DNA from 3 places in the Marinomonas sp. GJ51-14 genome. Region 3 is predicted to be linked to each of the others. Evidence: predicted binding sites of a transcription regulator. Region 3 holds the regulator's gene; each other region holds the start of a gene.
The links. The regulator sigma-54, encoded in region 3, starts transcription at its own class of promoters, with help from an activator protein. The targets are predictions, from matches to a motif close to TGGCACNNNNNTTGCTNT.

Region 1: AC0L3Y_RS07520 (ammonium transporter) is a predicted target of sigma-54. The motif match lies at 3,811-3,828, and genes of this name have one in related genera.
Region 2: AC0L3Y_RS08235 (circularly permuted type 2 ATP-grasp protein) is a predicted target of sigma-54. The motif match lies at 1,218-1,235, and genes of this name have one in related genera.

What each region holds. Positions count from the first base shown of each region.
Region 1 covers NZ_CM147879.1:1,546,959-1,554,341, reverse strand. Annotated here, with positions in the region: gene pgeF (peptidoglycan editing factor PgeF) at 1-551, opposite strand, end outside; gene rluD (23S rRNA pseudouridine(1911/1915/1917) synthase RluD) at 608-1,591, opposite strand; gene AC0L3Y_RS07540 (outer membrane protein assembly factor BamD) at 1,752-2,594, shown strand; gene AC0L3Y_RS07535 (glutathione S-transferase C-terminal domain-containing protein) at 2,603-3,106, opposite strand; gene AC0L3Y_RS07530 (glutathione S-transferase N-terminal domain-containing protein) at 3,103-3,264, opposite strand; gene AC0L3Y_RS07525 (cold-shock protein) at 3,392-3,604, opposite strand; gene AC0L3Y_RS07520 (ammonium transporter) at 3,937-5,148, shown strand; gene AC0L3Y_RS07515 (tRNA-uridine aminocarboxypropyltransferase) at 5,289-5,747, shown strand; gene AC0L3Y_RS07510 (fumarylacetoacetate hydrolase family protein) at 5,737-6,444, opposite strand; gene AC0L3Y_RS07505 (cupin domain-containing protein) at 6,488-7,126, opposite strand; gene AC0L3Y_RS07500 (porin) at 7,372-7,383, opposite strand, start outside.
Region 2 covers NZ_CM147879.1:1,705,683-1,713,065, reverse strand. Annotated here, with positions in the region: gene AC0L3Y_RS08240 (FAD-dependent monooxygenase) at 1-1,080, opposite strand, end outside; gene AC0L3Y_RS08235 (circularly permuted type 2 ATP-grasp protein) at 1,425-2,879, shown strand; gene AC0L3Y_RS08230 (alpha-E domain-containing protein) at 2,882-3,826, shown strand; gene AC0L3Y_RS08225 (transglutaminase family protein) at 3,823-7,197, shown strand; gene AC0L3Y_RS08220 (circularly permuted type 2 ATP-grasp protein) at 7,225-7,383, shown strand, end outside.
Region 3 covers NZ_CM147879.1:2,811,542-2,818,924, forward strand. Annotated here, with positions in the region: gene ptsN (PTS IIA-like nitrogen regulatory protein PtsN) at 1-444, opposite strand, end outside; gene AC0L3Y_RS13380 (RNA polymerase factor sigma-54) at 462-1,937, opposite strand; gene lptB (LPS export ABC transporter ATP-binding protein) at 2,013-2,738, opposite strand; gene lptA (lipopolysaccharide transport periplasmic protein LptA) at 2,739-3,248, opposite strand; gene lptC (LPS export ABC transporter periplasmic protein LptC) at 3,232-3,810, opposite strand; gene AC0L3Y_RS13400 (calcium/sodium antiporter) at 3,810-4,790, opposite strand; partial or broken gene AC0L3Y_RS13405 (ABC transporter ATP-binding protein) at 4,941-5,734, shown strand; gene mlaE (lipid asymmetry maintenance ABC transporter permease subunit MlaE) at 5,731-6,513, shown strand; gene mlaD (outer membrane lipid asymmetry maintenance protein MlaD) at 6,515-6,979, shown strand; gene AC0L3Y_RS13420 (MlaC/ttg2D family ABC transporter substrate-binding protein) at 6,984-7,383, shown strand, end outside.

The DNA of each region.
Region 1 (7,383 bases), 1.3 Mb from region 3:
GCCGCTTCTGCTTCAGGAAGCACATCCGTAAATGCTTCTTTTACTTCTTCACCAACTTCAAAAGCAGTAGGACCAATCGCAGGCCCAAACCAAACCATAACTGCTTCTTTTTCATCAAAACACTCTAATGTTGCTTCTAATACTCCAGCGCATAATCCTCTCCAACCGGCATGAGCTACCGCAACCTGAGAACCTGATTTATTACAAAAAAAGACCGGCAAACAATCTGCCGTCAATACAGCACAAACTTGCTCTTTAACTTCTGAAAAAGCCGCATCAGCACTATCGGGCAAGCTATCACAAGGCAAATTTACAACATCTGTTCCATGCACCTGGTTCAACCAAACTGTCGTATTTGGCATATCAACATAAGAAGAAAATAAATTACGATTCTGGTTAACGACATCAGGGTCATCCTTAACATGAAGCCCTAAATTCAAGCTATCAAAAGGCTGATCACTTTTGCCTCCAATCCGAGTTGAAACGTAGGCTCGAACGGATGACGGAGCAGGCCAAGTAGGAGTTATAAAAGAAAATGCATTAGAAGACATTAAAACCTCTGCGCAATAAACATAAAATAAAAAGGCAGCCGAAGCTGCCTTATAAACTAAAAGTACTCAGAGTCATCACTTCCAGACTCCACCATATCCCTTTTGAGGGCAGCCAAGAGTTTTTTCATATCATCAGGCAGATCTACTTCCCACTCCATCCATTCACCAGTAACTGGATGAGCAAGCTCTAGTCTTTTGGCATGCAATGCTTGTCGACGAAATTTACGCAGTTCTTCCTGCAGCTCTTGAGAACAAGCTTTCGGCATCTTGAGGCGACCGCCATACTGAGGGTCTCCAACCAATGGGTATTGAATAAAGGCCATATGCACACGGATTTGATGCGTTCGTCCCGTTTCTAATTTTAGACGAATATGAGTATGGTTTTTAAAGCGTTCAACTAAACGATAATGTGTAACCGCATTTTTTCCACGTACAGGCTCAACAGCTTGTTTCTGACGATTATGTGGATGACGACCAATTGGCTCATCAACCATGCCACCGCCAGTCATGATCCCAATAGAAATTGCTTCATATTCACGTCCCATGCTGCGCTCTTGTAACTGGGACACTAAATCAGTTTGGGCAACCAAGGTTTTTGCAACCACCATCAACCCAGTCGTTTCTTTATCAAGACGATGGACAATACCCGCACGAGGTATATGAGCAGTTTCAGGCGCATGATGTAGAATGGCATTCATTAAAGTGCCATCACGGTTACCAACCGCTGGATGAACAACTAAGCCAGCAGGCTTATTAACAATAAGAATATCATCATCTTCATAGACAATATCAAGTGCCATTTCTTGCGCTTCATGATCCTCTTGAGCTTCGATAACAATATCAAGAGTGACCGTTTCTCCTCCGAACAGTTTTTCCTTCGGCTTCGTAACTTTGCCGTCAACTTTTAGAACACCTTCTTTAATCCAACTTTGGATTCGAGAACGAGAATAATCGCTAAATAATTCCGTTGAAATTTGATCAAACCGGTTGCCACCTAAATCGAAAGGAACTTGGGCTTCTTTTACTATGCGCTCTGCCATACAATGTACTTTAATCTATTATTTTCAGTTCATTGATTTTATCATTGAACTTGAAAGTGAAAAAACGTGTAGCGCCTGCTCTTCATCATATATTCGCAATAAAACGCTACAAAATGCCGATTGAGGCTAATCTACTACCATATCAAGGTTTTGATTATACATGGGATTTCATCACTCGTTGCTCCGATTCTCTGGAATAGTAAGTTTTTCTTTATTCATTGTGGCTTGTTCAAGTAAACCGGTACAAGAACCAGACCTTCCTGAGCGAGTTTATTACGACAAAGCTCAGCAAGCACTGGAAGACGACCTTCCTAGCACAGCCATAAAACATTTAAAGGATTTAGACTCTCGATACCCATTTGGCGAATTCAGCACACGCGCCGAATTGGATTTAATCTACGCACAAATAGAGGCTGGCGAACATATCGCAGCCCACGCTACAGCAGAAAGATTTATAAAAAATCATCCAGAGCATGACTCACTTGGTTATGCTTATTATATGCGAGCTCTATCTACCTATAAGGGTGCAGAAAGCTTGTTATCACGTTACTTAGACCAAGATCCAAGTGAAAGAGATGCAAAAGAACTATCTAAAGCATTTAATGAACTTGCCGACTTCACTTCTCGTTTCCCGAATAACACCTACGCACCTGATGCAAAAGCAAGAATGTATTATTTGCGTGAAATGGTCGCACGACATGAGTTAACGGTAGCTAGCTATTATTTAAAAAGAAAAGCGCCTCTTTCAGCATTACGCCGAAGCCAAGAAGTGATTAAGAATTACCCAAGCACGGCTGCAGTAGAAGATGCTCTCGCCATTAATGTTCAATCCTATAACGACCTACAGCAAACAAGTTTGGCACAAGCAAGCTTAATGGTTTTGAAGCAAAGCTTCCCGGATTCCTTACACATAGATAAAGAAGGAAATTTCATTCAACTTGAACTTCCAAGTGATGCAGATCCAAGCTTTCTTTATTGGATTACATTTGGGTTAATTGATTAATAGAAAATCTAAATAGCAGGGAAGAAGATAGTTTCTTGCCCTGCTTCCCACGGTGATATTTTCTTCATAACTATTTTTTTAAAGACATCTGAATTTAGAAAATAATTTAACCAGTTTTTTACATGGTTATATTCAGACAATTGAAACCAATCAGAACGGACTGCAGCAAATTGACGCACGAATGGAAAAATAGCAATATCAGCAAGACAACATTCATCACCAAATAAAAAAACTCGTTTCCCCAAACGCTTATCTAAACGTTTCAAGAAAATCTCCCCTTTATTACGATAATGCGCTTCACTAAATTCAGGAAATCGATCTGCATATTTATAGCGATCTAGCCAATATTTAAAAAATCGATCGTTATACCTAACCCAGACCATCATGTTATTTCTCTGCACTATCGATTCCGGCCAGAGAGCACGAGACACTGGAGATTCATAAAACTGTGATAAAGCCCATAACATAATATCTAAGCTTTCTGGATATCTAACACCTTCAGCATCAATCAACTGAGGAACGCTAGAGCGCCCCCCAAAGACAATAGAGCTTGTGGCTTAGATTTTAAGGAAACCTCTCTCAATTCAACAGAGGCATCTAAAATAGCAATGGTATATCTCGCTCTGATTGCATATGGGCAGCGTCTAAATGAATACAGTATAGGTAACAAGAAGACTCCAAAATTATTTATCAAAAAATATTAAATTAAACATCTGTAAAATAAAAAACCATACAACTCAAACGGCCCACATGGAAAGAGAAACGCTAAAGTGTATGGTTTATCTAGATAAACTCAATTAAGCAATGGTTACATTTTCAGCCAGTGGCCCCTTCTGCCCTTGAGTCACTTCAAAAGACACTTTCTGGCCTTCCAGTAAAGTAAGACGGCCACTGCCATTTATTGCTCGAAAGTGAACAAAAACATCCGGACCATCTTCTTGCTCAATAAAACCAAATCCTTTTTCATCATTAAACCATTTAACAATACCAAATACTAAATGTGCAGACATATTAATTTCCTTTTAATAATAATGAGAAAGCAAAGGTTAACTGAATATAAAAGAAACCAAAATAGAAGTTCTTTATATTTCATTTTCAATGTCTACTATTTTTAATAACTCTTTATTTAACGCCTATAAGAACACTTAAGAATAAAAACCAAAAAACACCACATTAGTGCACTAAGCAATAAAAAAGCACCAAACATAAGCGTTAGTGGAACATTTTTTGCTTATCCGTAAAGAATCCAAAGTAAAAACATATAAAAACAAACAAAAAGAGCACAAAAGGGGCAATTAGAAATACAAACATCCCATTTTGGTGCAACAAACAGGAGAGGAACGTGATTCCCACAAGCAATGCAGTAGAAACTTTAATCTCAAGCTCAAACACTCTTTTCATATTACTCGGTGCCATCATGGTTTTTGCCATGCACGCAGGTTTTGCTTTTTTAGAAGTTGGTACTGTCCGTCATAAGAACCAAGTTAATGCATTAGTTAAAATCATGACTGATTTTGCAGTTTCAGCACTTGTGTACTTTTTCGTTGGGTATCAAATTGCTTATGGAATAAATTTTTTTGACAGTGCCGTAATCCTGTCACAGGAGCATGGATATAAATTAGTTAAGTTTTTCTTCCTAATGACATTTGCAGCAGCCATACCAGCAATTATTTCTGGTGGTGTTGCAGAGCGAGCGAAATTTTACCCTATGCTAATATCAGCTGCCGCCATTGTTGGTATTGCTTATCCATTTATGGAAGGTATCGCATGGAATGGTAATTATGGTATTCAAGACTGGCTAGAAAATCAATTTGGTGCGCCCTTCCACGACTTTGCAGGGTCTATTGTCGTGCATGCTTTTGGAGGCTGGGTCGCCCTCGCTGCGATAATATTACTTGGCACTCGAAACGGACGCTTTAGGCATGGAAAGCTTGTTGCGTTCGCACCATCAAACATTCCTTTTCTCGCCCTAGGCGCCTGGATTCTATGCATAGGTTGGTTTGGTTTTAACGTAATGTCTGCTCAAACACTTGACGGTATCAGTGGTTTAGTTGCTGTTAATTCCCTTATGGCAATGGTTGGAGGCATTATTGCCGCCATGATTTTTGGTAAAAATGATCCTGGCTTTATCCATAACGGTCCACTAGCAGGATTAGTTGCTGTGTGTTCTGGATCAGACATTATGCATCCTATTGGCGCGCTAATAACAGGCGTATTCGCTGGTGCTATTTTTACACTCCTATTCACATACATTCAGAAAAAATTCAAACATACGGACGATGTACTGGGCGTATGGCCTTTACATGGAGTATGCGGCTTATGGGGAGGAATCGCTACTGGATTCTTCGGATCTGAAGTCATGGGCGGCCTAGGAGGCGTTAGCGTCGCATCTCAATTAATAGGTAGTCTAGGCGGAGCACTTTTCGCAGTACTAAGTGGTTTTATCGTTTACGGTGCCGTAAAAGCCATTAGTGGCTTACGTCTTAATGAAGAAGATGAGTTTAATGGTGCAGATTTATCTATCCATAAAATAGGCTCCATCGGTAAAGAATAAAACAAGAAAAATCAGTACTGTTTTAACAAAGTTATTATTTGGATGAATTAAAACAGTACTGTGCTTTCTTACAACAATCTTTTCCTACTCTGATAAAGCTGGATATAATGTTTTATTTAAAGGGATAAAAAGAGCGTTATATGAAGATTTGGCTACTCACTCACACTGAAGAATTGAAAAAGTCGTCTGGAACAGGAAAGTTAGTAAAAAACGTACTTGGAAATGATTGCAAAATCATTGAATGGTCCAGAATATCTCCCGAACAAACGATCCTAGATTTATCCCCAGTCAACACTCTTCTTATCTATCCATGTGAAGAAGAGCAAAATACATTATCAATCACCCCTCAGGAAGTCCCTGATAATATCATTATTATTGATGGAACTTGGCAACAAGCTAAAAAAATATACAACAGATCCCCCTATCTAAAAAAGTTCCCGCATTATGAAATAAAAGGAGTTAAGTCAGTTTATAGCAAACGTCGAAATCAAAAGAATACAGGCCTATGCACTGCAGAAGTGGCTATCCATATATTAGCAGCACACCAACGCCCAGAAGCTGCCCAACTATCAAAGCAATTTTTCGAATTTAATCAGTAACACAAACTTTAATTTCACCTAGATGCTCAACCCAAGCAAGCATTTCATCACCAACAACAACTGAACCTACGTTTTCAGGCGTTCCTGTCATTATCAAATCCCCTGCACATAGCTCAAACACCTCAGAAAGCTTACAGATAACTTCTTCGATGGACCAAGTAAGATTTGAAACGTGGCTAATTTGTTCAAGCTGACCATTTACTTTTAGGCCTATTTCACCTCTAGAAACACAATTAGAAAGCTGGTCGCTTTTTAAAACAATAGGACTAATCGGCGCAGATTGATCAAATGATTTTCCAACTTCCCATGGACGACCTTTCTTTTTTGCTTGAGCCTGAAGATCCCGTCTTGTCATATCCAAACCAACAGCATAACCAAGAACCGCATCTTGCGCTTGTTTCATAGTTAAATTGGCTCCTCCCTTTCCTATAGCGACCACCAACTCAACTTCGTATTCAAACTGAGTTGTCGACATGGGGTAGGAAATATTAGCTTGTTCTAAAAAATCGACCGGAACGACATTTGAGGCATCTTTAGCAAAAAAGAAAGGCGGGTCTCTTTCTGGGTCATCCCCCATTTCTTTGGAGTGCTCGGCATAATTACGCCCAACACAATAAACACGACCAACAGGTAGAACTTGATCACTATCGGCTATAGGTAAAAAAACACGTTTTTGTTCGGGTACAATATACTTCACACAAACCTCTACTCAAAACTTATACCTAAGTGGTAAATATAAGCTAAAAATGACCTGATTTTATCCAAATAAAACAGGTTAACTCCACAGACCAAAGATCCAATGAAAAATTTGGCTCCCTAAACCAATCACCTGAAACCATCACCCTATCACCGTATTTTGCTTGACCTGAAATGACAAATAACTCAACAGAACACGACAGCTCTAACTGATTTAAAATATTATTAGTGCCATTCATACGAACAAGCCAAACCCGTTCCTCTCCATAGCAATACAGTGCTAAAACCTCGTCATTATCAGAAAACCATATATTAGGTGTGTCAACATACACCTGATTAAGATCAGACTCTTGAAATTGATGTAATTTCACAAGCAAAAGACAACCTTCTGCACTATGAGGAGCATGACTACTTCCAGGAGGATTTCTAAAGTAACTACCAGCTTTGTAATCACCTTTTTCATCAGAAAAAACACCTTGCAACACAAGAATTTCTTCGCCTAAAGGGTGGGGGTGAGAACGAAATACTGACCCAGCTTCATAACGGACTAAACTCGTTGCATGACCACGCTCAGACTCTTCTCTTGCTAATGGTTTTCTGTGAACACCAGACATGGGACTGGCAATCCAATCAGTCTCATTGGTATGTATAAAGACTGTTTGAGCAAAATCCATGTTAAGCATAATCAGGTGCCAAGCAAATAGTGAAGAATTAGTTTAACGGTTTGCTTAAATAACAATCAAGCCATTCTTTACAATACACTTACTTATCACCAAGAATAAAAAAAGGCACTAAGTGTTTCCACTTAGTGCCAAAATGTTCCAACAATCAATCTACAAGATAAAATTATGGAACCTTGAATGATCACACTTAACATAAGGTTCCTTAGGAGGAACCTTAGAGTAAATAAAATCGCTATATAAGGATCTTAGAAACCGTA
Region 2 (7,383 bases), 1.1 Mb from region 3:
CAATACACCGCCATGCATGTGATACAAGCTCGCATTAGCTTTGGACATTTTTTGAATTTTAGTGGCGCGTGGTTTACGAATTTTTTCGTACTCAACCAAAGCTTCTGACATTTTGTAGCCCGCTACGCATTTTGCCAATACATAAGCATCTTCAATCGCCATCGCCGCCCCCTGCGCCATAAAGGGCAACATAGGATGACAAGCATCACCAAGTAAAACCACACGACCTTGGTGCCATGTAGGAAGTTCATCGCGACCATTTAATGCCCATAAAAAAGTGCTACTCGCAGCAGCCAGTAATTCAGTAACTTCAGGGTGCCATCCAGAAAAGCTTTGTTTGAGCGCTTCTATATCCCCCTCTTCTCGCCATGATTCAGACGTCCAATCATTACGCTCTTCGACCGCGACAAAATTGACATACTCGCCACCACGTAAATAGTAGCTAACGAAATGACGATTCGGCCCAACCCAAACACAGGCGTCCGGTTTTATATCAACGCTTAAGTCACTCACAGGAATAACGCCACGCCATGCGACTTGCCCCATAAAAGTCGCTTTTTGACGACCTAACATTTGCTCACGGATTTTAGAGCGAATGCCATCCGCTCCGATCAACAAGTCCGCTATCAGTTCTTGTCCATCGTCTAAAAATAAACTGACTTGGTTTTCTTCTGTATTTTCCTTATAACCTGTCACCGTGGCGCCAAGCATTAATTCGATACCGGCCTCTATACAAGCCTGAACCAAAACACCGTGTAAGTCCGCTCGATGCAAATGCCAATAAGGTGCTCCATAACGATTGATGGTTTTCTCAGCCAAAGGGATTTCAAGGTAATATTCACCAGTTTTAAAGTCTCGCATCGTGGCTCGTTGAGGAACAAAAGCACACGGCTGCAATGCCGATTCCAAACCGAGTTCACGGAGCACTTTAAAAGCATTAGGACTAATCTGTAAGCCAGCCCCAACCTCACCTAAGCGCTTGGTTTGCTCACAAACCATCACATCAAAACCCTGCTTTGCCATCGCTAGTGCAGAACACAATCCGCCGATACCCGCCCCAGCAATAATGACTCGACTCACCTGCTCCACTTTCTTTTCCTTTCTATTAACAATGCGTTGATAAAGTTTGAACACAATAGTAGCGAATTACACCTTTAGTAAAACAGATCTATATCATCCAGATAAAAATCAAATATTCACTATATTGATCAATAGCATGGCTCGATACTTGCTTTATCTACAAATAGTAGCGCATTGTTACTGTGACCTACCAATTAAGACAAGACAACACAAAGGCCAAGACTGGTCTAGTATTAAAAAGGAAACAATTCTCCCTAATATGGGGCGAGCGCACAAAAACCGCCCATAAAAATGTACATAATTACAGCGCCTAGCTCCGGTTTGGTAAAGAGAACGAGGTATACATGGATACATTAACAAGCCAATACCAATCATCTGATTTCTTTGATGAATTAATTGATGACAAAGGAGCCCCTAGAGCTCCTGCAAAACAACTTCTAGGATATTTAGACAGTCTTTCAGAAGAGGAATTAGAAAAACGTCGTACAACCGCTGAAGTGACCATACAAGAAATGGGCATCAGTTTTACGGTTTATACCGAAGAAGGCAACATAGACAGAGCCTGGCCCTTCGACATAGTGCCACGAACCATACAAGCTTCCGATTGGAAAATCGCTGAAGCTGGCTTAAAACAACGACTTACCGCGCTAAACCTTTTCATTAATGATCTTTACCACGATCAAAACGTCATCAAAGACGGCATTATTCCCGAACACATTATAAAAGACTCGAAGAACTTCAGACCAGAGTGCGTTGGTGTCTCTCCTGCTTATGGCGTTTGGGCACATATTTGCGGTACTGATTTGGTGCGTGATGAATACGGCGACTTTTACGTATTAGAGGATAACTTGCGCGTCCCTTCTGGTGTGTCTTATATGCTAGAGAACCGTGCGATCACAAAACGCGTTTTACCTGAATTATTTGAAAACGAATCCATACTGCCAATCAATAATTATACCTCCCAATTATTTGATACCTTGGCCTCACTATCTCCTAGAGACATAGAAAACCCTGAAATAGTGGTATTAACCCCAGGAATTTATAATTCGGCCTATTTCGAACATGCTTTTCTAGCCCAACAAATGGGTACTGAGTTGGTCGAGGGTAGCGACTTATATGTCGATACCGACGACTGCGTTTACATGAAAACCATCGATGGCCCTGAACGTGTCGACGTTATTTATCGTCGCATTGATGATTTATTTATTGACCCAGAAGTATTCGACAGCGAATCAGTTCTTGGTGTTGCGGGGTTGATGCGCGCATGGCGCAATGGCAACGTGGCCCTAGCCAATGCTCCTGGTGCTGGCGTTGCCGACGACAAAGTTGTCTACGCTTATGTTCCTGAGATTATCCGTTACTATCTGAACGAGGAGCCTATTCTTAAAAACGTAGAAACCTTCCTATGTGATGATCCAGAGCAACGTGCGTATGTATTGGAGAATCTGGATAAGTTAGTCGTCAAACCCGCTAATGAATCCGGCGGCTACGGCATGCTAGTTGGCCCACATTCAACGAAAAAAGAACAAGCGTTATTCGCTGAATTAATCACCAAACATCCTCGTAACTACATTGCTCAACCGACGTTAAAACTATCGACGGCACCCACCTTGATTTCGAAAGGTGTTTTAGAGCCTCGTCATTTAGACCTTCGCCCTTTCATACTGCAAGCCAAAGAGACGTATGTCACCACAGGCGGTTTAACTCGCGTGGCAATGAAAAAAGGTTCCTTGGTCGTGAACTCGTCCCAAGGTGGTGGTAGTAAAGACACTTGGATCGTTGAAACGAAGGGGCAATAATCATGTTATCTAGAGTCGCAGAACGCTTATATTGGAGCGCACGGTATTTGGAACGCGTTGAAAACATTGCTCGTTTAGTCAGTGTATACGACGATTTATTATTTGACTTACCCAAAGATATTGAAGTGTCTTGGTATAATTTAATCGAAATCCTCAGTGGTGAAGAGTTCTTTGAGCAACGCTACAAGGTTAAAGACGAGCGTAATGTGGTGAAGTTTTTATTAGCGGATGACACCAATGCCAGCTCCATGCTGTCCTCACTCAAAATGGTTCGAGAAAACATTCGAACAACTCGTGATGTGGTGCCTAAAGAAACCTGGGAACTGATTAACGAGCTAGATCTATACGCTCAAAAAAATATCAAACAAGGCATTAACCGCTCAGAACGACATCTTTTCTTGAATACCATCATTGAAGGCTGCCAAAAAATCATAGGTCTTTTCGCTGGTGCAATGAGTCGGGATTCAGGTTGGAATTTTTTGATCATGGGTCGCTATCTTGAACGTGCTGACATGGGCACACGAATTCTAGATGCAGCAGTTTCCTTGATGCTGCAATCTGAACCTGAAGCCAGAATTCAGCTTGGGCAAGTAACCTGGTCAAAAGTACTCAAATCTCAAAGTGCCTATTTGGATTATCGCCGTACCGTCAGAACCTCAATCAATGGTGCAAAAGCCACAACATTCTTAATGAATGATCCTTGTTTCCCACGAAGCTTAGATTATTGTTTTGCTCAAATCAGTGAAGCGGCAAAAAAACTGCCACGTTCCAAAAGTATTGTGACCCAAACAAATAAGATTTTTGAGTTTAAATACCCTCTTTCAAGTTCAGAAGATTTAAACGAAGACTTTCACAACCACCTTAACGAATTACAAATTGCCATTATTGAAATCAACCAGAAGATCACTGAAAACTGGTTTCAATTTAGGCAGGGAGACGCTGCATGACTATTAGAGTCGCGATACAGCACAAAACCACCTATGAGTTTGATCGCTTTGTTAACGTCGCTCCGCATGTTTTAAGACTACAACCTGCGGCGCATTCTCGTACCAAGATCCATGATTACTCCTTAACTGTCTTGCCTGAAAAGCATTTCATTAATGTACAACAAGATCCATTTGGGAATTTCCAAACTCGTTTAGTCTTCCCGGAAAAAACCAATAAACTTGAGTTTATGGTAGAAGTGATTGCCGATATGACGGTAATTAATCCATTCGATTTCTTTGTAGAAAGCTACGCGGAAACGTTTCCATTTGCTTATAAAAAGGAACTCAAAAAAGAACTAGAACCTTATTTACAAGTGACCGAGTCTTGCCCTTTATTGGATAAGTGGTTATCTACGGTTGACCGTAAAAGCACACCAACCAATGACTTTCTAGTGGCCATAAACAGTCGACTAGCGGGGGATATTGGTTACGGCATTCGTTTAGAACCCGGCGTGCAAACTTGCGAAGAAACACTGACACTGAAGAAAGGTTCTTGTCGTGATACCTCGTGGTTACTCGTGCAAATTCTTCGTAGTCTTGGTCTGGCGGCACGTTTTGCGTCTGGCTACTTGGTTCAACTTACCTCAGACGTAAAAGCGCTTGATGGCCCTTCAGGTCCAGAAGAAGATTTCACTGATTTGCACGCATGGTGTGAAGTGTTTTTACCTGGTGCAGGTTGGGTAGGACTAGATCCAACCTCTGGCTTATTCGCTGGCGAAGGTCATATTCCTTTGGCTTGTACGCCAGAACCCGCATCCGCAGCCCCTATTACCGGTCTGATTGATGAGTGTGAATGCGAATTTAGCTACAGCAACATAGTAACGCGTATCCACGAAGACCCGCGAGTCACTAAGCCTTATGCAGAAGGCGAATGGGAAACGATTAAAGCCTTAGGTTATGCGGTTGACGCAGAACTTGAACAAGGTGATGTTCGTTTAACCATGGGTGGTGAACCGACTTTTGTGTCCATTGATGATATGGATTCTGAGCAATGGAACACAGGCGCACTGGGTGCAGAAAAATTAAAACTCGCCAAAGACTTGCTGCTAAAAATGAAACAAGAATTTGGAGCCAACGGCCTGCTCCATTATGGACAAGGCAAATGGTATCCGGGCGAAGAAGTTCCGCGCTGGGCATTGGGTTGCTTCTGGCGTACGGATGGTGTCGCATTGTGGAATGATACAAAATATTTAGCCCGTGTTGATGCCAATTACAAACACACAATCAAAGACGCAGAAGCCTTCGGAGCCTTGTTGTGTGAGCGACTCAGCCTCGACAAACAGTATCTTCAAAGCAGCTATGAAGACACCTTGTATTATTTATGGATGGAACAATCTCTTCCTGCTGACGTTGACCCAACGAAAGCGGATTTAAAAGATGATTTAGAACGACGCCGTCTTGCAAAACTACTGAACCGTGGCCTTAGTACGACAACAGGTTACGTCTTGCCATTAGAGTTCAATGGTCATGATGCGACATGGAAAAGCTCAATTTGGCCCATGCGCAGTGACGTCATCACTCTAATACCGGGTGATAGTCCAATGGGTTATCGTTTGCCTTTAAATTCGTTACCCGAATTAGCAGAAGAAGACCGTATTCTTGAACGGGATCCTTTTGACCCACGCCAACCATTAGCAAACAAAATAGAAGAAGTGCATTCTTCGACATCGGACACTATCGCCAAGCAACATATTGCCAATGTAAAGAAACCAAAAGACGTGGCTATAGCATCTGAGAAAACGCTGAAAAACATCATTCGAACGTCTTTGTGCATTGAGCCAAGAGACGGACGTTTGCATGTTTTCATGCCACCAATGACCCATCTTGAGCATTTTGTCACCCTATTAGAACACATGGAGTACGTTGCTAAAACATTAGACCTTCCTATTGTGATCGAAGGATACGAGCCACCAAAAGATCCTCGTTTACAGAAATTCTTGATCACTCCAGATCCAGGTGTCATTGAAGTCAACATTCATCCGGCAGCCAGCTGGAAAGAGCTGGTTCACAATACGGAAACACTTTATCACCAAGCTTACTTGTCTCGTCTTGGTGCAGAAAAGTTCATGCTAGATGGCAGGCACACAGGAACAGGTGGCGGTAATCACGTCACTCTTGGTGGACGAACACCAGCCGATAGTCCCTTATTACGTCGCCCTGAATTACTACAAAGTTTAGTGACTTTTTGGCAACACCATCCGGGCTTATCTTACCTTTTCTCAGGTATGTTTATTGGTCCAACCAGCCAAGCACCTCGCCCAGATGAAGGCCGAGATGAAGCCTTATACGAAATGGAAATTGCCTTCCAAAACATGCCTGAAGGTTTAGTCGACGAACCTTGGCTAGCGGATCGACTGATGCGCAATTTATTGGTCGATATAACTGGCAACACACATAGATCAGAATTTTGTATCGATAAGCTCTATGCGGCTGGCAGCGCCAGTGGTCGACAAGGCTTACTAGAGTTTCGTGGTTTTGAAATGCCTCCACATCCGCACATGTCACTTGTGCAGATGTTATTACTTCGTTGCTTGGTTGCTCGTTTTTGGAAAGAGCCCTATAAAAAACCATTAGTCCATTGGGGAACGAGTTTGCATGACAAATTCATGATGCCACATTTTGTTTGGCAGGATGTCAAAGAAGTGGTTTTGGATTTACAACGTCACGGTTTCCCATTCAAACTCGAATGGCTTGCTCCTTTTGAAGAGTTTCGCTTCCCTCATTATGGTCGTAAGAAAATCGACGACATGGAAATCGAACTGCGCTGGGCAATCGAGCCTTGGCATGTTCTTGGGGAAGAAATAACAGGATCAGGCACAGCACGTTATGTTGATTCATCAGTAGAACGGTTGCAGGTCAAACTATCAGGATTAACGGAAGGTCGATACGTGTTGAGCTGTAATGGTCGTCGAGTGCCAATTCAATCAACAGGACGTAAAGGCGAGTTTGTCGGCGCGGTACGCTATAAAGCATGGGCGCCGCCATCAGCATTGCATCCTACCCTTGGTATAGACGCGCCATTGGTATTTGACCTAATTGATACATGGAATGGCTTGTCCATTGGTGGTTGTACTTATCATGTAACGCATCCAGGTGGTCGAACCTATGACAATGTACCGGTTAACAGTAATGAAGCTGAAGCTCGCCGCGTAAACCGTTTTTGGGATCATGGTTTTACTCAAGGCACCTTGTCTCCGGCTTCGATATTTAGTGAATTAGCTCCTTTCCATGAAAATGGTAAAGAATCTCGTCCAATGTCACCACCAGCGGAAGAACCAATGAATGAATATCCGCATACATTAGACCTAAGGAAGAAGTATAATGCTCTCTAATATTTAATTTTTAGGCACAAGCACATTATGCAATTTCAATCAGGTAACTTTGTAATGTCAGTTATGGATGAAAAACCGACGTTATCTTCCGCCTATGACACACCGATGAACGCTTATGATGAAGCCTTCACGGAAGATCGCCAGCCGCGAGAGCACTGGAAATCGCTACTACAAAGCATAGGCAAC
Region 3 (7,383 bases):
TAATGACTCAAATATATTAAATAGATCTTCATTAGTTTGAGCAGTTCGTAATTTATCTAGTGCCTGAGGGGATTGGGCAAGTTCAGCAATCTGGGCAAGCGTTGCTAAATGTTCATCACATTCATGGGGGGGAACAATTAATGCAAAAATGAGATCAACAGCTCTTTTGTCAATTGAATCAAAATCAATAGGATTTTGTAGTGACATAACCACAATTGCAGTATGGTTTGCTGATTCTAGGCGGCAGTGTGGAATGGCTATACCATTACCAATGCCTGTGCTGCCAAGTTTTTCTCGTCCTAATAGTGCATCATATACGGCTTCATTATCGCAATGGAGGCGATTTGATGCTACTTCAGACAAGCTTTCTAGAACGCGTTTTTTACTAACAATATCTTGCTTTGCTAAAACTAGCTCAGCTTTTAATAATGATTTTAATGACATATTAAAATGGTATCCGTTTAGATCAATCGCTTACGTTCATTGGAAGGAGGGATGTTCATCGCCTCACGATATTTGGCAACAGTTCGTCGTGCAACCTGTATGCCTTGGTCAGCCAATATAGTGGCTAGCTTATTATCACTTAATGGTTTTTTCGCAGGCTCATCAGCAACAAGCTTTTTAATCATAGCTCGTATTGCGGTAGAAGAACATTCTCCTCCAGATGCTGTATTAACATGGCTTGAGAAGAAATATTTAAGTTCAAAAATACCTTTAGGGGTGTGCATATATTTCTGTGTTGTCACCCTGGATATTGTCGATTCATGCATGCCAACTTCTTCGGCAACATCATGAAGGACCATAGGTTTCATTGCTTCTTCACCTAATTCGAAGAAATCAATTTGTCTGCTAACAATGCAACTGGCTACTTTTAATAATGTCTCATTTCTGCTTTGTAAACTCTTCATAAACCATTTGGCTTCTTGAAGAGACGTTTTAATATAGCTTACATCTTCAGTTGTTGCGGCTGATGTTGTGGCCATTGCAGAATAGGTTTCGTTAATTTTAATCGGTGGGAGTGCGTCATTATTTAGTTCCACCTGCCAAGTCCCATTGCGTTTTTTCACCGATACGTCTGGGATAACATAATCTGTATCGTCTACATCAATGACTGAACCCGGACGCGGATTAAGTTGCTGGATTAAATCAACAACTTCTTTTAGTGCTTCATCTTTGAGTTTTGTTTTGCGGCTTAGTTGGACAAAGTCGCGGTTACCCAGTAAAGGTAAATAATGGTCAATAAGGTTGTGAGTGCTTTTATAAAGCGGATGATTTTGAAATGCTTCTAGTTGCACTAATAGGGAGTCACGTAAATCAATCGAGCAAACACCAACAGGGTCAAAACGTTGTAATCGATGCTGCACGGCAACCACTTCTTCTATATCTAAGTCTTCTAGCTCAACGCCAAGTGATTCCCAAATTTCATCTGTTGATATACTGAGATAGCCATCGGGTTGAACACATTCAATAATGGCATAGGCGATTTCAATGTCTCTATCAGACATATGAGTTAGGTTTAATTGCCAGATTAAATGATCTTGGATGCTTTCTGCTGGAGCATTACGGCTTTCAAAATCACTATCACCCTCATAACTATTGTTATCACTTACTGCAGCTGAACTTTGATACGTGTCATCCCAGTTACTATCGATGGATAATTCTTCCGGAATGTTTTCCGTCCATTCAGACTCTACGCGAGCTTCTTCACTGGTACTTGCATCAAGGACAGTGTCAGTGCTTTTAGATTCAATGCTGGCTGGTATTTCATTATGAAGTTGTTCGTCATCATCTAGTTCAAGAAGAGGGTTTGATTCAAGGAATTCATGTATTTCTTGTTTTAAATCTAACGTAGAAAGCTGCAGCAAGCGGATGGCTTGTTGCAGTTGTGGTGTCATGGTCAGCTGTTGACCGAGTTTTAATTGTAAAGACTGCTTCATAGAGCAACTCTTCTTGTTTGAGTGAATTGGAACAAGTTATGCATACTACTCCCTTTCTATAGTAATGATAAGGGGTTACAAGCGGAAGTCGTCACCTAAATAGACCTTTTTGACTTGTTCATTATTGATGACCGTATCCGCATCTCCTGACGCAATGATATAGCCGTTACCAACAATGTAGGCCTTATCACAGATATCGAGTGTCTCCCGGACGTTATGATCGGTAATTAAGACACCGATGCCACTTTCTTGAAGGTGTTTGATTATCAGTTTGATATCACCTACAGAAATTGGGTCTACACCGGCGAAAGGCTCATCCAGTAATATAAATTTGGGGTTCATTGCAACAGCTCTTGCAATTTCAACTCTTCGACGCTCACCACCAGACAGTGCCATACCTAGGTTTTTCCGAATGTGAGTAATGTGAAATTCTTCTAAAAGGTCTTCCAGCCTAGAATGTTGTTCAGCTGTTGTTAATTTTTTACGAGTTTCTAATATGGCTAAAATGTTATCTTCGACAGACATTTTGCGAAAGATAGAGGCTTCTTGAGGTAAGTAGCCAATACCTTTTTGGGCTCGAGTGTGCATGGCGTTATTAGTAATATCATTACCATCAATAAATATGCCGCCAGCATCGTTGGCGACCATGCCAACTATCATATAAAAACAGGTCGTTTTGCCTGCGCCATTAGGGCCAAGTAAGCCAACAGCTTGTCCTGATTCAACAGATATGGAAACGTCTTTTACGACCTGTCTCTTTTTATAGCTCTTTGCTAGGTTTCTTGCTTCTAGTAAGGCCATCTATTTTGTTGCCTTAGGTGCTTGAGGTTGTAGTGTCATAGATACACGTCCTGTGTCTTTTTTCTCAGCATTAAACGTACCATCATCTATCATATAAAGAATGTAGTCGGCTGCAATAGAGTTTTGCATGCGACTTAAATAGCCGTTACCCATGATTTCAAGTTTGGATTCGCTAGTTGAATAATGGATTTCATCACCTTTACTGATAACTATGTTGCCGCTCCAGTCTACCTGTTGGCTGAATTTTGCAGGTGAACCGCTTGCTTCTAGGCTGGTGAATTTGCGAGAGCTTTGATCTGTTGAGACTCTTAGATATTGAGCTTCGATCTCAATAGAGCCTTGTTTAATGAATACATTGCCTTTATAAATCGCTTCGCCTGTATTTTGGTCGAATGAAGCTTCATCAGCTTGAATTTCTAATGGTTTATTCGTGTCATCAGGAAGTGCGTAAGCATATTGGCCGATTAAAGCTGAGGTAAGCAAAGCGCTAAAGTTAATAAGCTGTTTCATATTTTCCTCGTACAGATCCTGTCATGATGACTTCTTCTGAATTTATAAAAGTGGTAATTGTATCAGCAGAGGTTTCTCCTTGAGTAGAGAAAAGCTTGGCATTTCCACTGCTTGTTAGTGATTGTTTTTTATCTAGGTAGTGAACGCTATCTGCACTGAGAGAGATATCTTCAGATGTCAGGTACTTTTTTGTCGCGTTAGCATTTTCTGTTAATAGGATATCATTACTTCCGTCTTCAATAACCCCTTTATCTGCTCTTGCACTCCAACTGCCGGACTTTGAATTGCGTTTTGTGTCAGGTTTTTCTAATAAAGTCTTCGATTCGTTGATGTAGTGAAGAGTCTGATCCGCATTGGTTTCTTCTATTAAAAAGCCATCATTATCAAACCTTTTTACTGTTACCTTTGTAATGAAGTAATCCGGTGAGCTTTTTAGTGATTCTGTTTTTACCAAATTTTGTGTTGGTTTCGAACCATACCAAAACAAAAAGGCAGCCAATGCAAATACAATGACAAAAAGCGAAAATGATTTTAATGAAAATAATTTGTTAATGTTGAACATTACATTGAACTACTTGTACTAATGATGAATAAATACATGGCATAAGAGGCTAGTAGTGGTAAACCTATCCATTTGGGTATGCTATTGTTTTTACTTTTCTTAAATAAATAGATAGCTAAAGCCAACGCTACAGTTAGTCCTAGTACCCATGGATAATCCCTGCTAAGGATATTTGCGTCAACTAGACCTGGAGCAATTAAAGCTGGCAAAGGCAATACCGTAGCGAGGTTGAAGATGTTAGAGCCTAAAATATTACCAATTGCAATATCGTGGTGACCTTTTCTCACGCTGCTTACTGATGCTGCCAACTCAGGAAGGCTGGTGCCAATAGCGACAATTGTTAGGCCAATAACCAGCTCACTAACGCCAAGGTTGGTTGCAATGCCAATTGCCCCCCAAACTAATAATTTAGAACTGCCTATTAGTACTACAAGGCCAATAAGGGCCATGATTAAAGACTTTATGATAGATGTTCCATCATCTTCAGGTAACTCTTCTTCTAGTTGGCTTTTTAAATCTTTACTGCCTCGTAATAAGATACTTAGCACAATGACGAAGGCGATAATTAATATGGCACCATCCCATACAGTGAGATGCTGGTCGTAAAGTAGAAAGCCGGTGAGAAATGTGACAGCTAAAACAAGAGGAACTTCCTTTGTTGATAATCCAGGTGCAATTGGGATAGCTGAGAATAATAAAGTGACGCCCAAAACGAGGGCGATGTTCGCAATATTTGAACCAAGCACGTTTCCAACTGCGATTTCTGGTGCATTATCAAATGCAGCTATAGCGGAAACAACCATTTCTGGTGCAGAGGTTCCTAGAGCCACTAGTGTTATGCCAATAACCATTGGATTGACGTTGAGCTTTTCGGCTACTAGAGCTGAGTTTTCTATAAATTTATCGGAGCTAACGACTAAAAGGATTAACCCTGAAATTAGGGCGATTGAAAATAGCAACATGGTATTGAAATTACTCATAAAAACAGAGGCTACCATTTAATGAGGTTTGAGGTTGAAATTCAAGACTTGATCGAAGAAACAAGTTGAATTTAGCCAGCGTGAGATTTTATTTGTGAGAGGGCGGTGATAGTATCTGTTGATATTAGACAAGGATTAAAAGGTGTATCAGTGGTAGATGCTTATATAAATGTCCAGGATCTGAGTTTTTCTAGAGGGGATCATGTTATTTATGAAAACATTTCTCTTACTATTCCTCGTGGTAAAATTACAGCCGTTATGGGACCGAGTGGTACAGGTAAAACAACGTTATTACGATTGATTGCCGCGCAGCTCATGCCGGATCAAGGTACTATTTTAGTTGATGGGCAAAATGTTCATGAATTATCTCGCTCTGACCTTTATAAGGTTAGAAAGAAGATGGGTATGCTCTTTCAGAGCGGGGCCTTGTTTAGTGATATGTCGGTAGAGGAAAATGTGGCTTTTCCTATGGAGGAGCATACTAAATTAAGCCGAGATGAAATCCATCGGATCGTGTCTGAAAAATTACAGAGTGTTGGTTTGCGTGGTGCTGCTAAATTAATGCCTGCAGAATTGTCTGGAGGCATGGCTCGTCGTGTAGCTTTGGCTCGGGCGATCGCTTTAGATCCTGATTTAGTTATGTATGATGAACCTTTTACTGGTCAAGATCCTATTTCTAAAGGGGTTTTAGTTAAGCTTATTCGCCAACTTAATGATTCTGCCAAAATTACGTCAGTTTTAGTGTCCCATGATGTTGATGAGTCCTTGTCTATTGCTGATCATGTTTGTATTTTGGCTGGTGGGGGGTAATAGCAGAAGGTTCAGCGGAAGAAATACGAGCATCTAATGATCCTCAAGTCAAACAGTTCTTAAATGGTGAGCCTGATGGTCCGGTTCCTTTTCATTATCCTGAGGCAGAATTTTCCAATAAGGTGGCGATATGAGGGCGATTAGTTTTTTGGGGGGATGGCTTCTTGATTGGTTAGAGGCTGTTGGTCGAGCAGGGATTTTTTTGGCGCAAAGTGTTTTTAGGTTTCCTGTACGTCTTAATGAATCGATTAATTTATTAATAAAACAACTTTACTCTGTTGGCGTTCTTTCATTAGTTATTATCATAGTGTCGGGTGCTTTTATTGGCATGGTGTTAGCGCTTCAGGGGTACAGTATTTTATCTAAGTTTGGATCTGAAGAGGCGGTAGGGCAGTTGTTGGCGCTTTCTTTGTTGCGAGAGTTGGCTCCAGTTGTGACGGCTTTGTTGTTTGCTGGTCGAGCGGGCTCTTCATTGACTGCAGAAATTGGTTTGATGAAAGCAACTGAACAGTTATCAAGTTTTGAAATGATGGGTGTTGATCCTCTTCGTAGAGTGATAGCGCCTCGATTTATTGCAGGTGTCATCTGTTTGCCTTTGCTTAGTATTATCTTTTCAGCAACGGGAATTATTGGTGGTCTTGTAGTATCTGTTGGTTGGCTGGGTGTTCATGATGGCGCTTTTTGGTCTTTAATGCAGCAGTCGGTTTATTTCGATACGGATATTGTTAATGGCTTTATTAAAGCTGTGTGCTTCGCTGTTGTTGTCACTTGGATTGCTGTGTATCAGGGTTATGAGTGTGTTCCTACTTCTGAAGGGATAGGCAAGGCTACAACACGTACTGTTGTTTTGGGATCGTTAGCTATTTTGGCGTTAGACTTCGTGTTAACTGCCGCCATGTTTGGAGATTTTTAGGATGAGAAATAAACGTACTGAATTGTTTGTCGGATGTTTTATTGTGTTGGGTGTTTTAGCTTTCGTGTATTTGGCAGTTCAGGTGAGTGGTCTTGCCTTTGCAGGTAAAAAAGATACATATCAAATAGTTGCTAGGTTTGATGATATTGGTGGTTTAAGTAATCGTGCTAAAGTCACAATTGCTGGTGTTGCGGTTGGTAATGTCGAATCAATTTCATTTGATAAAGAGCTTTATATGGGCTTGGTAAAAATGAATATTGTATCTGATGTCGATAATATTCCGGTTGATAGTTCTGTTGCGATTCTGACGAGTGGGTTGTTGGGGGAGAAGTATCTCGGGATTTCAATTGGTGCTGAAGATGACGTTCTGACAGAGGGTGATGAAATTTATGATACGCAATCGGCACTAGTTTTAGAGAATCTTATTAGCCAGTTCCTGTTTAAGTCTGATGACTCCGAGGAATAAATAAATGTTCAAAGTTTTATCAAGTTTACTGTTGATTTTTGCTATTTTTAGCTCTGGTTCTGTATGGTCCCAAGAGGGGGTGGAAGGAGCAAGGGATGCTGTTATTTCAATGGTTGATGCGTTTCGTACTGAAATTGTTGAAGATAAAGAGCTGTTGTCTCAAGATCCTAAGTTATTAGAAGAACGAGTTAATAATATTTTAGATAAAATTATTAATTTTGATGATTTTTCTAAAAAAGTTATGGGTAAATACTATAGACGTGCATCACCAGAACAACGTGTGCATTTTGCTAGTGTGACGAAAGATACCTTGCTTAAGACATATGGTACTTCTTTACTTGAACTGGATGCGGATCGCATCAATGTGTTGCCCTTAGGGCCTCAAGGGCGTGGAAAAGAAACAA